Regions from separate parts of the Nonomuraea helvata genome, predicted to be linked through region 2. Evidence: riboswitches for the same ligand, from Rfam matches in the RefSeq annotation. Region 2 holds a riboswitch; each other region holds the start of a gene.
The links. A riboswitch is a leader RNA that binds a small molecule or an ion and turns the genes downstream of it on or off. The one in region 2 is predicted to bind cyclic di-AMP.
Positions count from the first base shown of each region.

Region 1: it holds a riboswitch for cyclic di-AMP, as region 2 does, so the genes downstream of both, ABD830_RS23475 (hypothetical protein) here and ABD830_RS43765 (C40 family peptidase) in region 2, are expected to answer to the same signal.
Region 3: it holds a riboswitch for cyclic di-AMP, as region 2 does, so the genes downstream of both, ABD830_RS03915 (CHAP domain-containing protein) here and ABD830_RS43765 (C40 family peptidase) in region 2, are expected to answer to the same signal.

Region 1 covers NZ_BAAAXV010000005.1:889,672-894,915, reverse strand. Annotated here, with positions in the region: gene ABD830_RS23495 (class I SAM-dependent methyltransferase) at 1-193, shown strand, start outside; gene ABD830_RS23490 (helix-turn-helix transcriptional regulator) at 203-694, opposite strand; gene ABD830_RS23485 (MDR family MFS transporter) at 763-2,208, shown strand; gene ABD830_RS23480 (DUF5302 domain-containing protein) at 2,257-2,457, shown strand; cyclic di-AMP (ydaO/yuaA leader) riboswitch at 2,626-2,761, shown strand; gene ABD830_RS23475 (hypothetical protein) at 2,951-3,640, shown strand; gene ABD830_RS23470 (alpha/beta fold hydrolase) at 3,679-4,524, shown strand; gene ABD830_RS23465 (aminotransferase class III-fold pyridoxal phosphate-dependent enzyme) at 4,550-5,244, opposite strand, start outside.
Region 2 covers NZ_BAAAXV010000009.1:2,225,851-2,231,094, forward strand. Annotated here, with positions in the region: gene ABD830_RS43750 (NADP-dependent oxidoreductase) at 1-611, opposite strand, end outside; gene ABD830_RS43755 (winged helix-turn-helix transcriptional regulator) at 697-1,098, shown strand; gene ABD830_RS43760 (LuxR C-terminal-related transcriptional regulator) at 1,786-1,998, shown strand; gene ABD830_RS43765 (C40 family peptidase) at 2,015-2,968, opposite strand; cyclic di-AMP (ydaO/yuaA leader) riboswitch at 3,064-3,214, opposite strand; gene ABD830_RS43770 (amino-acid N-acetyltransferase) at 3,490-4,059, shown strand; gene ABD830_RS43775 (RDD family protein) at 4,145-5,244, shown strand, end outside.
Region 3 covers NZ_BAAAXV010000001.1:878,284-883,527, reverse strand. Annotated here, with positions in the region: gene ABD830_RS03935 (RNA polymerase sigma factor) at 1-348, shown strand, start outside; gene ABD830_RS03930 (peroxiredoxin family protein) at 399-872, shown strand; gene ABD830_RS03925 (hypothetical protein) at 921-1,112, shown strand; gene ABD830_RS03920 (hypothetical protein) at 1,248-1,454, shown strand; cyclic di-AMP (ydaO/yuaA leader) riboswitch at 1,653-1,801, shown strand; gene ABD830_RS03915 (CHAP domain-containing protein) at 1,814-2,476, shown strand; gene ABD830_RS03910 (C40 family peptidase) at 2,499-3,434, opposite strand; gene ABD830_RS03905 (BlaI/MecI/CopY family transcriptional regulator) at 3,658-4,032, opposite strand; gene ABD830_RS03900 (class I SAM-dependent methyltransferase) at 4,137-4,775, shown strand; gene ABD830_RS03895 (hypothetical protein) at 4,782-5,078, opposite strand; gene ABD830_RS03890 (DUF72 domain-containing protein) at 5,145-5,244, opposite strand, start outside.

The sequences.
Region 1 (5,244 bases), on a different contig from region 2:
CACGACGGTCGACAAGCGGGCCGCCCACGGCCCGGGAGGGCGCCGGGAGCCGTCGGACCGGGCCGAGCTGGTGGTCGAGGAGGCGGCCAGGCACGGGCTCCGGCCGAGCGGCGAGAGCAGCTTCGTGGGGCACGGGCAGGGGCGGCCGAGCCCGGACCCGGTCTTCCGCCTGCTGGCGTTCACCCGCTCCTGAACGTGGGACTCAGCGCCGGAGCTCGGCCAGCGTCTCCTCGGCCCACGCCAATCCGGCGCTGGCCTGGCTCAGGCCGAGCTTCGCCGCGTATGAGCCGACCCCGCCCTCGGTGTAGCACTGCAGCGCCACGCTGCGCGCCGCGAACCCGTCCCTGATCCGCTCCACCACCGCGATCGCCTCGTCCCTGGCGAGCAGCGGCAGCAGGAACGCCTGGAGCGCGACCTCGTTGCGTACCGTCACGGTGGGCGGGTGCTCGACCAGCCACGTGTGCAGCTCACGCGTGCCCTCAGGGGTGATCGCGTAGATCTTGCGCCCCCTCGCGCCCTCCGACTCGATCGCCACGAGCCCGTCGGCGGCCATCTTCACCAGCTCGGGATAGATCTGCGTGTGCCCGGCCTGCCAGACGTGGTTGAGCGAGTGCTCGAACTTCTTGGCCAGGTCGTAACCGCTCGCCGGGCCCACAGCCTCGAGCAGCCCGAGCAGCGCGATCCGCAGGGACATGGCCGCCAGCATATCGAAGAGTTGACATGTAAGGAGTTACATGTCAATCTTCACATGTGAATACTGACATGAAGTCTCGTGGCAACGGGCTCGTCCTGCTCGCCGTGCTCGGCGGGATGTTCCTGGCGATGCTCGACCAGACGATCGTCGGCACGGCCCTGCCGCGCATCACCAGCGAGCTGGGCGGCAGCACGCTCTACGTCTGGGTGGTGACGGCGTACCTGCTCACCTCGACGGTGACGGTGCCGCTCTACGGCCGGCTTTCCGACCAGCACGGGAGGAAGCCGCTGCTGCTGGTCGGGATGGTGGTGTTCGTGGCGGGCTCGGCATTGTGCGGGGCGGCCCAGGACATGGCGCAGCTCATCGGCTTCCGCGCGCTCCAGGGCCTCGGCGCGGGCGCGCTGCTGCCGCTGTCGATGGCGTTGGTGATGGACATGTTCCCTCCGGGGCCGGGCAGGAGCGGCGCCCGCGTGCAGGGCGCGCTCGGCGGCGTGATGGGGCTGACGTACCTGGCGGGGCCGTTCCTCGGCGGGCTGTTCACCGACCACGCGAGCTGGCGGTGGTCCTTCTACGTGAACGTGCCGCTCGGTCTCGCGCTGATCGCCATCGTCGTGCTCCGCCTGCCGCACCGGCCGGGCACCGGAGGCGGGCGTCCCGACTACGCGGGCATCGCGGTCTTCACCGTGGCCATCAGCGCGCTGCTGCTGGGACTGACGGAGAAGGGCCTGGACCGGCACACCTGGACCGACGCCGCCGTGGCCGGGCCGATCGCGCTCGCGCTCGCGCTGCTCGCGGTGTTCGTGCTGGTCGAGAGGCGGGCGGCCAGCCCGATCATGCCCATGCACCTGTTCGGCAACCGTACTTACACGCTCGTGAACGTCACGTCGTTCTGCACGGCCTTCTGCATGTACGCGGGAGTCGTGTTCCTGCCGCGTTACTTCCAGGAGTCCCTGGGCGTCAGTGCCACCGAGTCCGGGCTGAGGATCTACCCGATGACGCTGGCGATGGTCGTGGGCAGCGCCCTCATGGGGGCGCTCATGTCCAGGACCAGGGTCTACAAGCCGTGGCTGGTCGTGTCGCCGTTCCTGCTGGTCGCGGGCACCCTGCTCTGCGTCAACCTGACCGCGCACACCGGCGGGGCGCTCCTGGCGGGCTGGATGCTGCTGATCGGGCTGGGCATGGGCCCGATGCTGTCCGGGCTGACCGTGGCCGCGCAGCAGTCGGTCGAGCCGCAGTACATCGGCACCGCCTCGGCGAACCTGACCTTCTTCCGCCAGATCGGCGGCTCCGTCGCGCTGGCTGTCGGCGGCACCCTCTACGGCTCCACCGTCGCCGCGGACGCGCCCGTGCACGGCCTGGCCGCCGCGCACGCCTCCGCCGCGGCCGTGGTCATCCCGTCGCTGGGCGTGGCGGGTGCGGTGATCGCGCTGGTGGCGCTGGTGGCGATGCCGGGCAGGCGGCTGGAGGTCCCGGCAGTCCCGCAGAGCAGGGTGGAAGCCGGTTTCGCGTCATAAGCGGGCCCATGCGAAGCTGTGAGTGTCCCCAACACCATGGAGGTCCTCATGGCGGATACACCGGAGCAGGAAGTCAGCGAGACTCCCGAGGACGAGTTGAAGCGCAAGTTCCGCGAGGCGCTGGAGCGCAAGCGTAACCAGCAGGCGGGCTCGGGCGCGGGTGGCAGGGGCGGTGACTCGTCGAAGATCCACGGGTCGCACGGTCCGGCTGCGAGTAAAAGATCGTTCAGGCGCAAGAGCGGCGGCTGAGACTGGTCAATTTCAGGGGGTACGGCAGCGCCGTGCCCCCTTTTTTCTATGTCGGGGTAGGTAGATCTTCTGCCCGATTCATGACGAAGTGTTTGCGTATGTCCGGAATGCGTGGTTAGAGTGTTGGCCAATTCACAGCCGGTGGCGTGGACCTCATCCAGGAGGAACAGCCGGCTGGCGCCGAATCCCGAATGCTCGGGAACCGGGGACCCACCGCAATTGGGGTGAATCCGACCGTGTGTCGGTAGGGCATCTCCACGCCCGAACCCGCCAGCTAACCCGGTAGGCGAGATGGAGAGGACATGTTAACGACTTGGACGATCGCGTCGAACCCTCGGACAGCGTGATAGTCGCCGCCTCCTGAGCGGCCCCTTCCCCAGGCTCCTTCCGCGCTCTGCGTAGCTTTCCCCCTTGCCAGGTGCTTTGCCCTGCTACGCCCTTTTTCGAGTGAGCGCAACCTCCCCTGCCCCCGTCGCGAAGGACTTTACTTTTCATGTCTGCATGTCTTGGCCTGCGTTCACTCGCTCTGATCACCGCCTCCACGGTAGGCGCGCTGACCATCGCCGGCACCGCGGCTCACGCCGATCCGAACACTGAGGACAGGGTTCTGCTCAAGGGCTCGACCACGGCTTCGTACTTCTGGGACGACTCCTCCGGCAGGGCCGGTGACACCGGTCTGCCCGCCAGCGGCAAGCCCATGCAGAAGGGCCTGGCCGCCAGCCCGAGCTGGCCGCTCATGACCGAGGGTTACGCGATCTACAAGGGCAAGAAGCTGCCCTTCTTCGTCGGCGACCGTGGCCCGGGCGCGCCCTCCAGCAGCGGGGTCATGCTGGACCTGGACGCCAAGACGTTCGCGGAGCTCACCGGCGGCACCTTCAACTCCGACACGCTGGGCGTCGACGGCATCGGTGGCGAGGGCCACATCAAGGTCGACTACGTCATCACCAAGTGGGGCAAGGGGCCCGGCAAGAAGAACTACCCGGTCGCGTTCTCGACCGGCGCCTGGGCCGAGCAGGACGACAACCCGGCCGAGCCGCCCGCGCCCGAGCCCGCGGCCGCTCAGGACGTGCCCGCACCACCGGTCTCGAAGACCGCGGCCGCCATCGTGGCCGGCGCCGTGGCCGTGGCGGGCGGCAGCCTGGCGCTCACCAGCGACCGCGTCCGGAGCCTCATCAAGCTCTGACCTTTACGGGCTGCTACCAGAATGTCATTCTGGTCGTCGTGACCACCCGTGTAGCCGCGAACGGCATCGACATCGCCTACGAGAGCTTCGGTTCGCCCGAGGGCCGTCCCCTGCTCCTCATCATGGGGCTCGGCGCGCAGCTCATCCACTGGGACGAAGGGCTCTGCGAGCTGCTGGCAGAGCAGGGACATCACGTCGTACGGTTCGACAACCGCGACGCGGGCCTGTCCACCCACTTCCATGACGAGGGCGTTCCTGCGCTGGGGGCGCCCTCGCCGTACCTGCTGGACGACCTGGCCGACGACGCGGCGGGGCTCATGGACGCCCTCGGCTGGCCCGCCGCGCACGTGGCCGGCGCCTCGATGGGCGGCATGATCGCCCAGGCCCTGGCCATCCGCCACCCCGAGCGGGTGCTCACCCTGACCTCGATCATGTCCACGCCCGGCCCCTCGGTGGCCCCGCCGACGGAGGCCGCACTCGCCGCCCTCATGGCCAGGCCGCCCGCCGGTCGCGAAGCGGTGCTGGCCCACGCGCTGCGGACCTGGTCGGTTCTCGGCTCGCCCGGGTTCGACCTGGACCACGAGAGGATCAGTGAGCTGGCCGGGCTGGCGTACGACCGCTGCTTCGACCCCGAGGGCACGGCCAGGCAGCTCGCCGCGATCATGGCCTCGCCCGACCGCACGGAGCTGCTCGCGGGCGTACGGGTGCCCACGTTGGTGGTGCACGGGGAGGCCGACCAGCTCATCCCGGTCGCCGCCGCCCACGCCACGGCCGCGGCCATCCCCGGCGCCCGTCTGGTGACCTACCCGGGCATGGGCCACGACCTGCCGCGCCCGCTCTGGCCGTCCTTCGTGGACGAGATCACCAAGCTCACCGCCACCTGACCCCCGCTCTCCGTCGCGACGGGGGCTAGCCGAAGTGGGCGCGGGTCTCGGCGAACGCCTGGTCCGTGCCCTCGAGCGCCTTGGCCACGTCCGCCTCCGTGTGCGCGGCCGACATGAACCAGTTGTGCCATGGGTGCAGGTAGACCCCGTGCCGCAGGCAGGCGTCGCTCCAGTGCATCGCGACGGAGAGATCGGCGTCCCCGTCGAAGCTGAGCCACGGGATCGTCACCGGCCCCGTCTGGTTCACCACGAACCCGTGGGACTTGGCCTGCGCGAACAGCCCCTCGCGGAGCTGCGTGCCGGCCCGCTCCATGGCCCCGATGCCGTTCTCGTCGCGCAGGGTCTCGATGGTCGCCTTGGCCGCCGCCATCGCGACCGCCGAGAACCAGAACGAGCCCGTGGAGTACAGCGTCTGAGCAGGTCCGCGCAGCGCGTCCGTGCCGGTGACGGCCGCGATCGGGTAGCCGTTGGCCATGGCCTTCGACCAGGCCGTCAGGTCAGGGCGTACGCCATAGGGCTCCCAGGAGCCGCGCAGGTCGATCCTGAACCCCGCCCGCACGTCGTCGATCACCAGCGCCGCACCGAGCCGGTCGGCCAGGGCCCGGGCGCCGCGCGCGAAGGCGGGCTCCACCAGTTCCTGGTCCTCGAACGAGTCGTGCTTGAACGGCGTCACGATGATCGCCGCCACGTCCCCCTCCACGCTCGCCGCCGCGGCCTCCA
Region 2 (5,244 bases):
GAGGAGGCCACGTCCTCGCCGCGCGGCACGAACCACTCGGCTCCCAGCCTCCGCACCAGCTCCTTGTCACCGGCCCCCGCGACGGCCACCACCCGGGCGCCGCGCAGGGCGGCCAGCTCGACCAGGTAGCCCCCGACGGCCCCGGCGGCTCCCGTGACGAGCAGCGTACGGCCGGGTCCGACGCCCGCGCGGTCGAGCGACTGCCAGGCCGTGAGCGCGTTGAGCGGGATCGTGGCCGCCTCCGCCGCCGTGCAGCCGCGCGGGGCCAGAGCCACCGCCGAGGCGTCGACCACCACGTACTCGGCCTGCGCCTTCACCGGCAGTTCCAGGCGCGCCACGAGCGCGATGACATCGTCTCCCACATGGAACGAGGCCCCGTCGCCCACCTGGTCGACGGTCCCGGCAGCCTCGAAGCCGAGCCCGTACGAGTCCAGCTTGCGGGCCACGCCGTAGTCCGCGAGCGTCCCCGCCGCCACGGCGAGGTCGAACAGGTTCACCCCGGCCGCCGCGACCTTGATCCGCACCTGTCCGGGCCCTGCGGTGGGCACCGGCACCTCCACCAGCAGGGGAGCGCCGGAGCCGCCGATGAGTGCACGCATGTTGTTCGTCATGCCGGCAAGCGTAGGAAGAGTTACTCTCTTCTGGTAAGTAGGCACCTGGAAGTGCGTAACCCACCCACAAGAAGGATCGGACAGAGTGGTCACGAAGACGGCGGCGGAGCGGCGCGACGAGGCCAGGCAGGCCTTCGACGCGTACTTCTCCGAATGCCCCTCCAGGAAGCTCCTCGACCGCCTCAGCGACAAATGGGTCACCCTCGTGCTCAGCGCGCTGGCGGCCGGCCCGCGCCGCTACAGCCACCTGGCCAGGCGCATCGCCGGCGTCAGCCAGAAGATGCTCACCCAGACCCTGCGCGGCCTCGAACGCGACGGCCTGGTCTCGCGCACGCTCACCCCCTCCGTGCCGGTACGGGTGGACTACGCGCTCACTCCGCTGGGCGAGAGCCTGATGCCGCTGGTGGCCGCGATCAAGAGCTGGGCCGAAACGCACATCGGCGACGTCGAGGCGGCCAGGGAACGCTACGACGTCGACAATGCCTGATCCCTCACGGGATGTGGTCGCGAAACTACCTTCTGGCTCGCCTGCTTTCCGATAGGAGGGCTGTTGTAAGCATCGGGTCAAGGTCGCCGGTGACGGTGCCGTTCCACCCGCTCGGCCACCCGAGCGCAAGCATGATCGCCATGGCGGGCACCGGGTACGCGCACGCGGAAACGAGGCCCTTTGGCGCGCGCGGTGACGCGGCAAGCGCGGCGACGGCCGACAGGTGACCCGCGGGCCCATCGGAGCATGCGTCTCCGAATGATCCGGTCCGCCGATCCGGCCGGTCATTCCGATGGCCTGACCTGGATATCCCTATAAGAAGAGAATCACCGTACAAAGCGAGCGATTGGTAGTTCGGCGGGCGGGTGGAAGATCACACATCGGGCGCTCAGCCGGCAATGCCCGGCTTATGGATCACACCGAAACTCCGCCCCGAACGGAGCGAAATGGGGAACGTCCGAAGGCCTCATTGATGGCGGCTGGGAAGCCCGAAGAGATCACTCATCGGCTACCGGGAGTCCTAACATATCGCGAGTGCGTCATATATAACTGATCATGTCAATACTGCCCGTCAAGTGCGGCGATTGTCATGCTTGACGACCTTTCCGCGATGCGTTTACCGTCTGCGAGGAGCGGCTTTGGCCCATCTGTGAGGTCCAAGTTCTGCTGTTGGGGGGAGGGCTCCCGATGGATGTGCTCACTGAAGACGTTGAGCTGAGCCATGCTGATTTGGCGCTGCTGGCGGAGCTGGCCAAGGGAGTCACGGTCGATCGGGTTGGGCGACGTCTGGATATCAGCGGACGCACGGTACGCCGGAGATTACGGTGCATCTGCGACCGCATCGGCGTGGCCACGGCGATCGAGGCCGTGGCCTGGGCCGCGCGCCGCCAGCTGATCTAGCGTCGGGGGGTGGGGCTCAGTCGGCGATGCGCACCGCGCCGGCGAAGGGCCGCCTGGCGATCGACGCGATCCGTACGACATCACCCGTCTGCGGGGCGTGCACCATCATGCCGCCGCCGATGTAGATGCCCACGTGGTGCAGGTCGCCGTAGAAGAACACCAGGTCGCCCGGGCGTAGCTCCGAACGCGAGATGTGCTTGCCCGCGGTCCACTGGTCGCCCGTGTAGTGCGGCAGCGAGATGCCAACCCGCTGGTACGCCGCCATGACGAGCCCGGAGCAGTCGTACGAGCTCGGACCTTCGGCGCCCCAGACGTACGGCTTGAGCTGCTGCGTGAGCGCCCACCGTGCGGCCTCCGCCGCCTTGCCGGCGCCCGCGATGGGCAGGTTGACGCGCACGGCGCGCGTGCCGGGCTGCCCCGCCTCGCCGAGTGCCCGCTTGAACAGGCTGCTCTCGACCTTGGTCACCAGCTTGGTGATCTTGTCGCGCTTCGTGTCGAGGTCGTCGACGATCTTCTGGACCTCGGCGATGCGCTCCTTGGCGTCCGCCTGGGCGTGGGCGGCCGTCTCCATGGCCTTGGAGAGCTGGTTGATCTCCTCGCCCTGCTCCTGCTCCAGCGCGTACGAGGTCGCGGCGCGGTTGAGGAATTCCTCGGGATCCGTGGAGGTCGCGAACTGCAGGGTCTTGGTGAAGCCGCCCGTGATGTAGGCGTTCTGGGCGAGCAGGACGGCCTTCGCGCGCTTGGCGGCCAGGTCCGACTCGCTGGTCGTCAGCGTCTTCTGCGCGGTCTCGGAGACCTTCTTGGCCGTCTTGAGCTTCTCCCGCTGGCCGTTGTACTGCTCGGTCAGCGTCTCGATCTGGGTGTGCAGCTTCTCGGCCTGGGAGGCGAGCTCCTTCAGCGAGGGCTTGGGGTCCGCGGACGCCGAACCGACAGGGATGGCGAACAGCAGTGCGGCGACTGTGAGACTCACCACACCGACGTGGCGCGGCCGCCGTGGCCGTTCCGGAGGGCGGGCGTGCTTGCCCGCCGGCTTCCCCCCACCGTTGCGCGTGCGCTTCACCTACCAGCTCCTCTCATAGAGCGCCTACCGGGTTAGCTGACGGGTTCGGGCCGGAGCAGCCCTACCGAGAGACTCGGACTCACCCCTGTGATGGCGCCGCAGGTCGCCACCGGTGGATCCCCGGCTCCCCTTGCGGGAATTGAGCGTGTCTCCCGCACGACATACGGGGGACATTGTCGCTGGACATTAATGCACTCCGGGTTCCTGCTCAACCAGAACTGCCAAGTCTGTAGAGGTTTCACAACCGAAGGGTCACAAGGGGATCTCGTGATCACCTGGGCAGAAGAGACCTTATGCCCCCTATGTCCATGCTTCTGCACAAACCCTGAGCGGGCTCGGCTCCGTGCTCGTCCGGCCACGAGATGTAACAGGATGGGCCGAGACGTGGGAGTTAGGGCCGAGCCGTAATGAGATCTGTACTCTGGAGAACCATGGAGCAGGTGGCCGAGCTGACAGCGCCCGAGACCGCGGTGGTGGTCCGGCGCGCCCGCACGCCCGACGTGCGCACCGTCAGGCGTCTCGTGGACACCTACGCGGGCGCGGGGCCGCGGCTCCTGGAGAAGGCCACCGTGACGCTGTACGAGGACGTACAGGAGTTCTGGGTGGCCGAGCGGGGCGGGCAGGTCGTCGGCTGCGGCGCGCTCCACGTGCTCTGGGAGGACCTCGCAGAGGTCCGCACGGTGGCCGTGGATCCCGAGTGCCGGGGGATGGGCGTCGGCCACCGGATCGTCTCCGCATTGATCCAGCAGGCCAAAGATCTTGGTCTGCGACGTGTATTTTGTCTCACTTTTGAGGTCGACTTCTTCGCGAGGCTCGGATTCCGCCCGATCCAGGGCACACCGGTCTCACCCGAGGTCTACGCCGAACTGCTGGCCTCGTACGACGAGGGTGTGGCGGAGTTCCTCGACCTGGAACACGTCAAGCCCAACACCCTGGGCAACACCCGCATGCTGCTCCATCTGACATCGGGTGACGTTGATCTTGACCAGATGGAAAGGTGATTGTTGATACCTATGTCGATACGTTGGGCAGCACAGGCATGTGTCCTGACACGTGCCACATGCGCACTCGAAGCGAGGTGACACGGTGAGCACCGGACAGCCGCCGTATCCGCAGGACGAATCCGGCGACAACCCCGCCGGCAATCCCGAATACGGACAACAGAACGCGGGTCGCCGCCCAGGCGAGCCCGACCCCGACGTGACTGTGGTCGGCTACCGGGCGGACGATGCCTACGGTCAGCAGCCCCAGTACCCCCAGCAGGGCTACGGCCAGCAAGGCTATGGCCAGCAGCCCCAGTACGGTCAGCAGCAGTACGGGCAGCAGCCTCAGTACGGCCAGCAGCCCCAGTACGGTCAGCAACAGCAGTCGCAGCCCGGCTACGGCCAGCAGCCTCCCTCGGGCCAGCAGGGCTATGGCCAGCAGCCCCAGTCGGACTACGGGCAGCAGCAGTACGGCCAGCAACCCCAGTACGGGCAGCAGCCTCAGTCGGGCCAGCAGGGCTACGGCCAGCAGCCGCAGTACGGTCAGCAGCCGCAGTCCCAGCCCGGTTACGGCCAGCAGGGCTACGGCCAGCAGGCCCAGTCGCAGCCCGGCTACGGCCAGCAGCCTCCCTCGGGCCAGCAGGGCTACGGTCAGCAGCCCCAGTCGGACTACGGGCAGCAGCAGTACGGCCAGCAGCAGTACGGTCAGCAGCCGCAGTCCCAGCCGGACTACGGGCAGCAGCCTCAGTATGGCCAGCAGCCGCAGTCCCAGCCGGACTACGGGCAGCAGCCTCAGTACGGCCAGCAGCCGCAGTCCCAGCCGGACTACGGTCAGCAGCCTCAGTACGGCCAGCAGCCGCAGTCCCAGCCGGACTACGGTCAGCAGTACGGACAGCAGCAGCAATCCCAGCCGGACTACGGTCAGCAGGGCTACGGACAGCAGCAGCAGTCCCAGCCGGGCTACGGCCAGCAGGGCTACTCCCAGCCCGGATACGGCCAGCAGTACGGCGACCAGCAGTACGGGCAGCCCGGCTACGGGCAGCCGCAGCAGTACGGCCAGCCGGGCTACGGACAGGCCTACGGCCAGCCGGGGCCCGTGGGCGTGCAGCCGCCCGGTGCGCCGGCCCCGCTGGCGGAGTGGTGGCAGCGTCTGGTGGCGAGGATCATCGACTTCGTCATCCTCTTCATCGTGAACTTCGTCGT
Region 3 (5,244 bases), on a different contig from region 2:
TTCAGAATCGTCCGGAACGAGTGCCTGCGCCGCGGGCGGCTGCTGTTCGACCGCGACGAGGAGGCCGGTGCCGGTCTGATGACCTCGGCCGAGGACGAGGCCATCCGGCGCCTGGAAGCCGAACTCGTCGCGCAGGCGATCAGGGAGTTGCCAGAGGTTCAGCGCAGAGTGTTGATCATGCGGGATGTGCTCGGCTACCCGGGCCGGAGGGTCGCGGAGGTCCTCGGCCTGAGCAACGCCGCCATGAAATCCCAGCTGCACCGGGCTCGCACCCGGCTCCGGCTCAGCCTGGGCGACATGACCGGCCCCGCCGGGGGCCCGCATGACTCCGAAGCCGCCGGCGCCTGACCTGAGCCGACGCATTTCCACGATCCCGAGATTGAAGGGGAAGTTCCGCCATGCTCGAAACCGGATCGCCCGCACCCGACGTGGTGCTGGAGGACACCGACGGCCAGGCTGTGCGCCTGTCCGACCATCGCGGCGATCATGCCGTGCTCATCTACTTCATGCGGTCGACGTCGTGCCCGGTCTGCAACGGGCACGTCCAGGATCTCATCCGGTGCCGCGACGAGCTCGCGGCTGACGGCGCCCAGGTGTTCGTCGCGGTTCCCGAGGACCGCCAGGAAGCGGCCGCGTGGAAGGCCAGGCGCCGGGTACCGCTCCCCGTCCTCACAGGGCGCCGGGGCACCCCGCACGAGATGATCGGCCTGAGCAGGAAGGTCTTCGGCTCGCTGCAGCAGTCGGGCAGCATCCTCATCGATTCCCAGGGCGTCATCCGCCACGCTCACGGCGCCACCATGCCCACCGGCGGCTACGACAAGAACGGGATCATGGCCGCTGTGCGGGGTCTCCGCGCCGGCAGAAGCGGCTGACCGCGAGCCGGCCGCCCACCGACGGGCTCCGGCGCGTAAGGTGCCCGAATGATCGAGATACCGGAGGGGTTCGCCCGGAGCACCGTCGAGCGGGAAGGAGAGCCCGGGGCGGCGTGGCTCGCCGAGTTGCCGGCGATCGTGGAGGAGCTGCTGGCGCGCTGGGGATGCGTGCCGGACGGTGCGGTCATGCACGGGGGCGTCGGGGTCGTCGTCCCGGTGCGACGGCGGGGCGGCGCGTGACGGTCGCCGGGCGGATCAACCTCCGGCTGGCCGTCCCCGCGCCACCCGGCCTGCCCCGGCTGCGGGAGCAGGCGGACGCCTGGGAGCGGCGGCTACGCCAGGATGCCGAGGATCTGCCGCGCACGCTGCCACCGCATGCTGGACGTCTTCGCCGAGGCGGCGGAGATCGATCGGGAACGCGTCCGGCGCTGGGCCCAGTTCCATGCCGTCCAGGCTGCGTTCTGGGGTCGCCGCCACGGATTCCGCATCGCGCGCAGCGGGCCACGACTGGACTGGCTCGCCGAATTCGCTGACCGCCTGGCGGAGTCGCTCACGGAACGCCCGATCGGCCCCAAAGTCTAGAAAGGACAAAGACCAGGTAGTCAATCATTCATATTACGGGGGTTTCGCGCGAATATCCGCCGGTGCTGCTTGCACCTTTACATGCCATTCGAATACTTTCGTGCTACTTAGGCGTATCTGCGGCAGAACCAGACGCCGCATGGCGCCTTCCGCATTGCCCAGACCGCGCTTCACCTGCGCGAACGACGTCGCGTAGATATGGCGCGGCCGCCGAATCCGCGAGCTCGCGGAACCGGGGACCCGCAGTTTCTCTGGGGTGAATCGGCGCGCTTCCGTACGGGGCGCCCATAGGGCACTTCCACGCCCGAACCCGTCAGCTAACCCGGTAGGCGGCATGGAAGCAAGGAGCAATCCGCCCTATGGTGAAGAACATCTTCACGGGTGCCCCGCAGACCGGAAACCTTTCCCGCTTCGCCCTGTGCATGAGCGTCGCCGTGGGCGCGGGCCTCGCCGGTACGCCGACCTTCGCGGTCCATCACCGGCCCGACACGCGAACGTCGCAATGGGGCACCCTTCAGAAGTCTCCCGGCCAGGTGACCGCGCAGGAAGTGATCAGAATCGCCGAGTCCCAGATCGGCGTGGCCGAGAACGCCGCAGGCGGCGGAACCCCGTTCCAGAGCTGGTACATGTCATCGCCCCGGGCGGCGGAGACCGTGGCCCGCGACGGCGGCACGCCGCAGTCCTACGCCAACGCGCCGTGGTGCGCCATGTTCGTCGCCTGGGTCGGTGAGAAGGCCGGCGCCCGGCCGACCGTCGGCTGGGACGCCTACACCGTCACCTGGGCCAAGTGGTTCGAGGCCAACAGGCGCTGGGGCGCCGTCCCCAGGCCCGGTGCCGTGGTCTTCTTCGCCTGGCAGACGAAGAGCATCAGCGGCATCGAGCACATGGGCCTGGTCAAGCAGGACAACAGGAACGGCACGATCACCACGATCGAGGGCAACACGGACGACGGCCGGGTGGAGGTGCGGATCCGGCCCACGTCCCAGGTCGTGGGCTACGGCTATCCCCAGTACAAGCCCTGACGGACCCGGCCGCCCTGGCCTGCTAGGGGCGGACCGCGCCGAGGAGGCGGGTACGCCAGTAGTCGTCGAGGTCGACGACCTTGATGACGTCCCCGGTCTGGGGCGCGTGGACCATCTTGCCGTTGCCGGCGTACATGCCCATGTGTCCCAGGCCCTTGCTGAAGAGCAGGTCTCCGGGCTGCAGCCGGTCGAGCGGGACGCGGCGGGCGGCTCCCCAGCCCCACTGCGTCCAGGTGGTGCGGGGCAGCTCGACGCCCGCCCGGCGCCAGGCGGCCTGGGTCAGGCCGGAGCAGTCGTACGAGCCCGGCCCGGTGCCGCCGTACCGGTACGGCTTGCCCACCTGGGCGAAGGCGAACTGCAGCGCTAAGCGGGCGTTGCCGGAGGCCGGGCCGGTGTACTCGATGCCGGGGCTGTTGGGGTCGCCGGTGTTGAAGGCGCCCAGCCGGCGCAGGAGCTTGGTCTGCTCCTTGACCAGCTTGTCGACCTTCGCCTTCTCGTCGCCCACCTGGTCGCGCGCGCTGTCGGCCTCCGCCAGGAGGAGCTTGGCGTCGTTGCGGCGATCGCGCAGCTCCTTGGTGGCCGCGTCGTAGGCCCGGATCTTCGCCGCCCTGGCCTCGGCGATCTGCTGGAGTGAGGCCATGCTGCCCAGCAGCGCCTCCGGGTCGCCCTGGCCGATGAGCCGGCCCCAGGCCGGGTACGGGCCCGACTGGTAGTCGTTGACCGCCGCCGTGACGAGGTCCCGCCGGAGGGCGTCGGCCCGGGCGTCCTTGCGGCTGAGCTCGGCGTTGAGTGCGCCGTACTTCTTCTTGGCGCTCTTGTACGTCTCCGCGGCCTGGTTGTACTTCTCGACCAGCTGGTCGGCCTGCTCGTTGAGCTTCACCAGCTTGGCCCTGGCCTTGGCGGGCGACGGCTCGGCGAGGGCGGCGCCCGGGGTGGCGACCGATGCGGCCAGTGTCAAGGCTGCGGCTGATGCTGTCCGCCAGAGCCACGTCGGCACGGCCACTACGATGCCTCCTCGTAAATCTTCTAACTTGAGGCGACATAGTACAGAACGTCGACGGGCTCATCAGCCGGTTCGTGGCAGCTGCTCTGGAGCGGAGGCGCGGCCGGCAGGACCGAGCGCTACGACGCCCGTTCGTAGGAGGTGAGCGGACGGACAGCCGGGGCGGGGATCGCCGCCGTCACGATCTGCGCCCGCTCGGCGGGTACACCTGGAGCGCCGCCTCCAGAGCGCTCGCCTCCTCGGGGGTGAGCCGCTCAAGGAAGTGCACCAGGGTGGCCGCCCGGTTGCCGCTCCTGGCGAGGGAGTCGCGCATCACGTCGGCGGTGTAGGCCTCCTTGGACGACACCGCTTCGTAGATGTAGGCCCGGCCGACGGGCTTGCGCTTGAGCAGGCCCTTGGTGTGGAGCTTGTCCATCACGGTCATCACCGTGGTGTAGGCCAGGGGGCGCTCCTTCTGGAGATGCTCCAGGACGTCCCTGACCGAGGCGGGCTGCTTGATGGCCCACATGCGATCCATGATCGTGGACTCGAGCTCTCCCAGGCCACGCACCATCTGACGCCCTCTCTGCTGCGGTCGACGCAATGCTACCGTCGATCGTAGATGCGACTTTCCCGTCAGGACGGGGCGTCCGGGCGGTCCTTGGGGAGGAGTCACTGATGACGTCCGACAAGCGCACCGACCGCCTGCGCCGCTACTGGGACAGGCACGCGCACTCGTACGACCAGCAGATGAGCTTCTTCGACCGGCACTTCTTCGGCGACACCCGCGCCTGGATCTGCTCCCAGGCCACCGACGACGTCCTCGAAGTGGCCGTCGGCACCGGGCTCAACCTCCCGCACTACCCAGAGGATGTACGGCTGACCGGGATCGAGTGGAGCTCGGCCATGCTCGACCAAGCCCGGCAGCGGGCCGCCCGCCTCGGCCTGAAGGCCGAATTGCGCGAGGGCGACGCCCAGGCGCTCGACTTCCCTGACGGCGCCTTCGACACCGTCGTGTGCACCTTCTCCCTGTGCGCCATCCCGGACCACCGGCGCGCGGTCGCCGAGATGGCACGCGTGCTGCGGCCCGGCGGGCTGCTCCTGCTCGCCGACCACGTCGCCGCCTCGGCATGGCCCGCCCGCGCAGTGCAGCGCCTGCTCGAACTCGTCACCGTTCCCCTGGGCGGCGAGCACTTCCTGCGCCGCCAGCTCGATCAGGCGCGCGAGCAGGGCCTCACCGTCGAGCGGCACGACCGATTCAAGATCGGCATGGTGGAGCGCTTCGCGGCCCGCAAGCCCGTCGGAGACGCCCCCTGAGGCGGCTTATCGTACGGGAACGCCGAGTTCGCGGCCGCGGTAGAAGCCTTCCCGTTCCTCCAGGACATAAGGGGCCATGGCCTCACGCCGGCGCGTCTCGGCCTCGGAGCCCCGCCAGGAGTCGCAGGACTCCCTGGAATCCCAGAACGACACCCCGGTGATCTCCAGCCCGTCCTCCGACCAGTACGCGTACGCATGGCGCAGGCCCTCCGGATACGGGTCAGGGCGCCATGCCCTTTCGAATGCGTCCAACGCGCCCGGCTTGATGCGGCGCGTCGACACCCAGACGAAGTGCTCCCTCATCGCAGCCTCCTCTGCAACGCCGATTCGGCTTGATGGCGCTCTCTCCCTCCACCATAGGCTCCGCGGCTAGAAGAGGGTCAACGGGTCTATCGGCTGGGGCTCGGGCAGGGGAGCCAGCTCCGGCAGGCGGGTGCGTACCGCCTCGTGGAAGGCGCGAGCCAGCTTC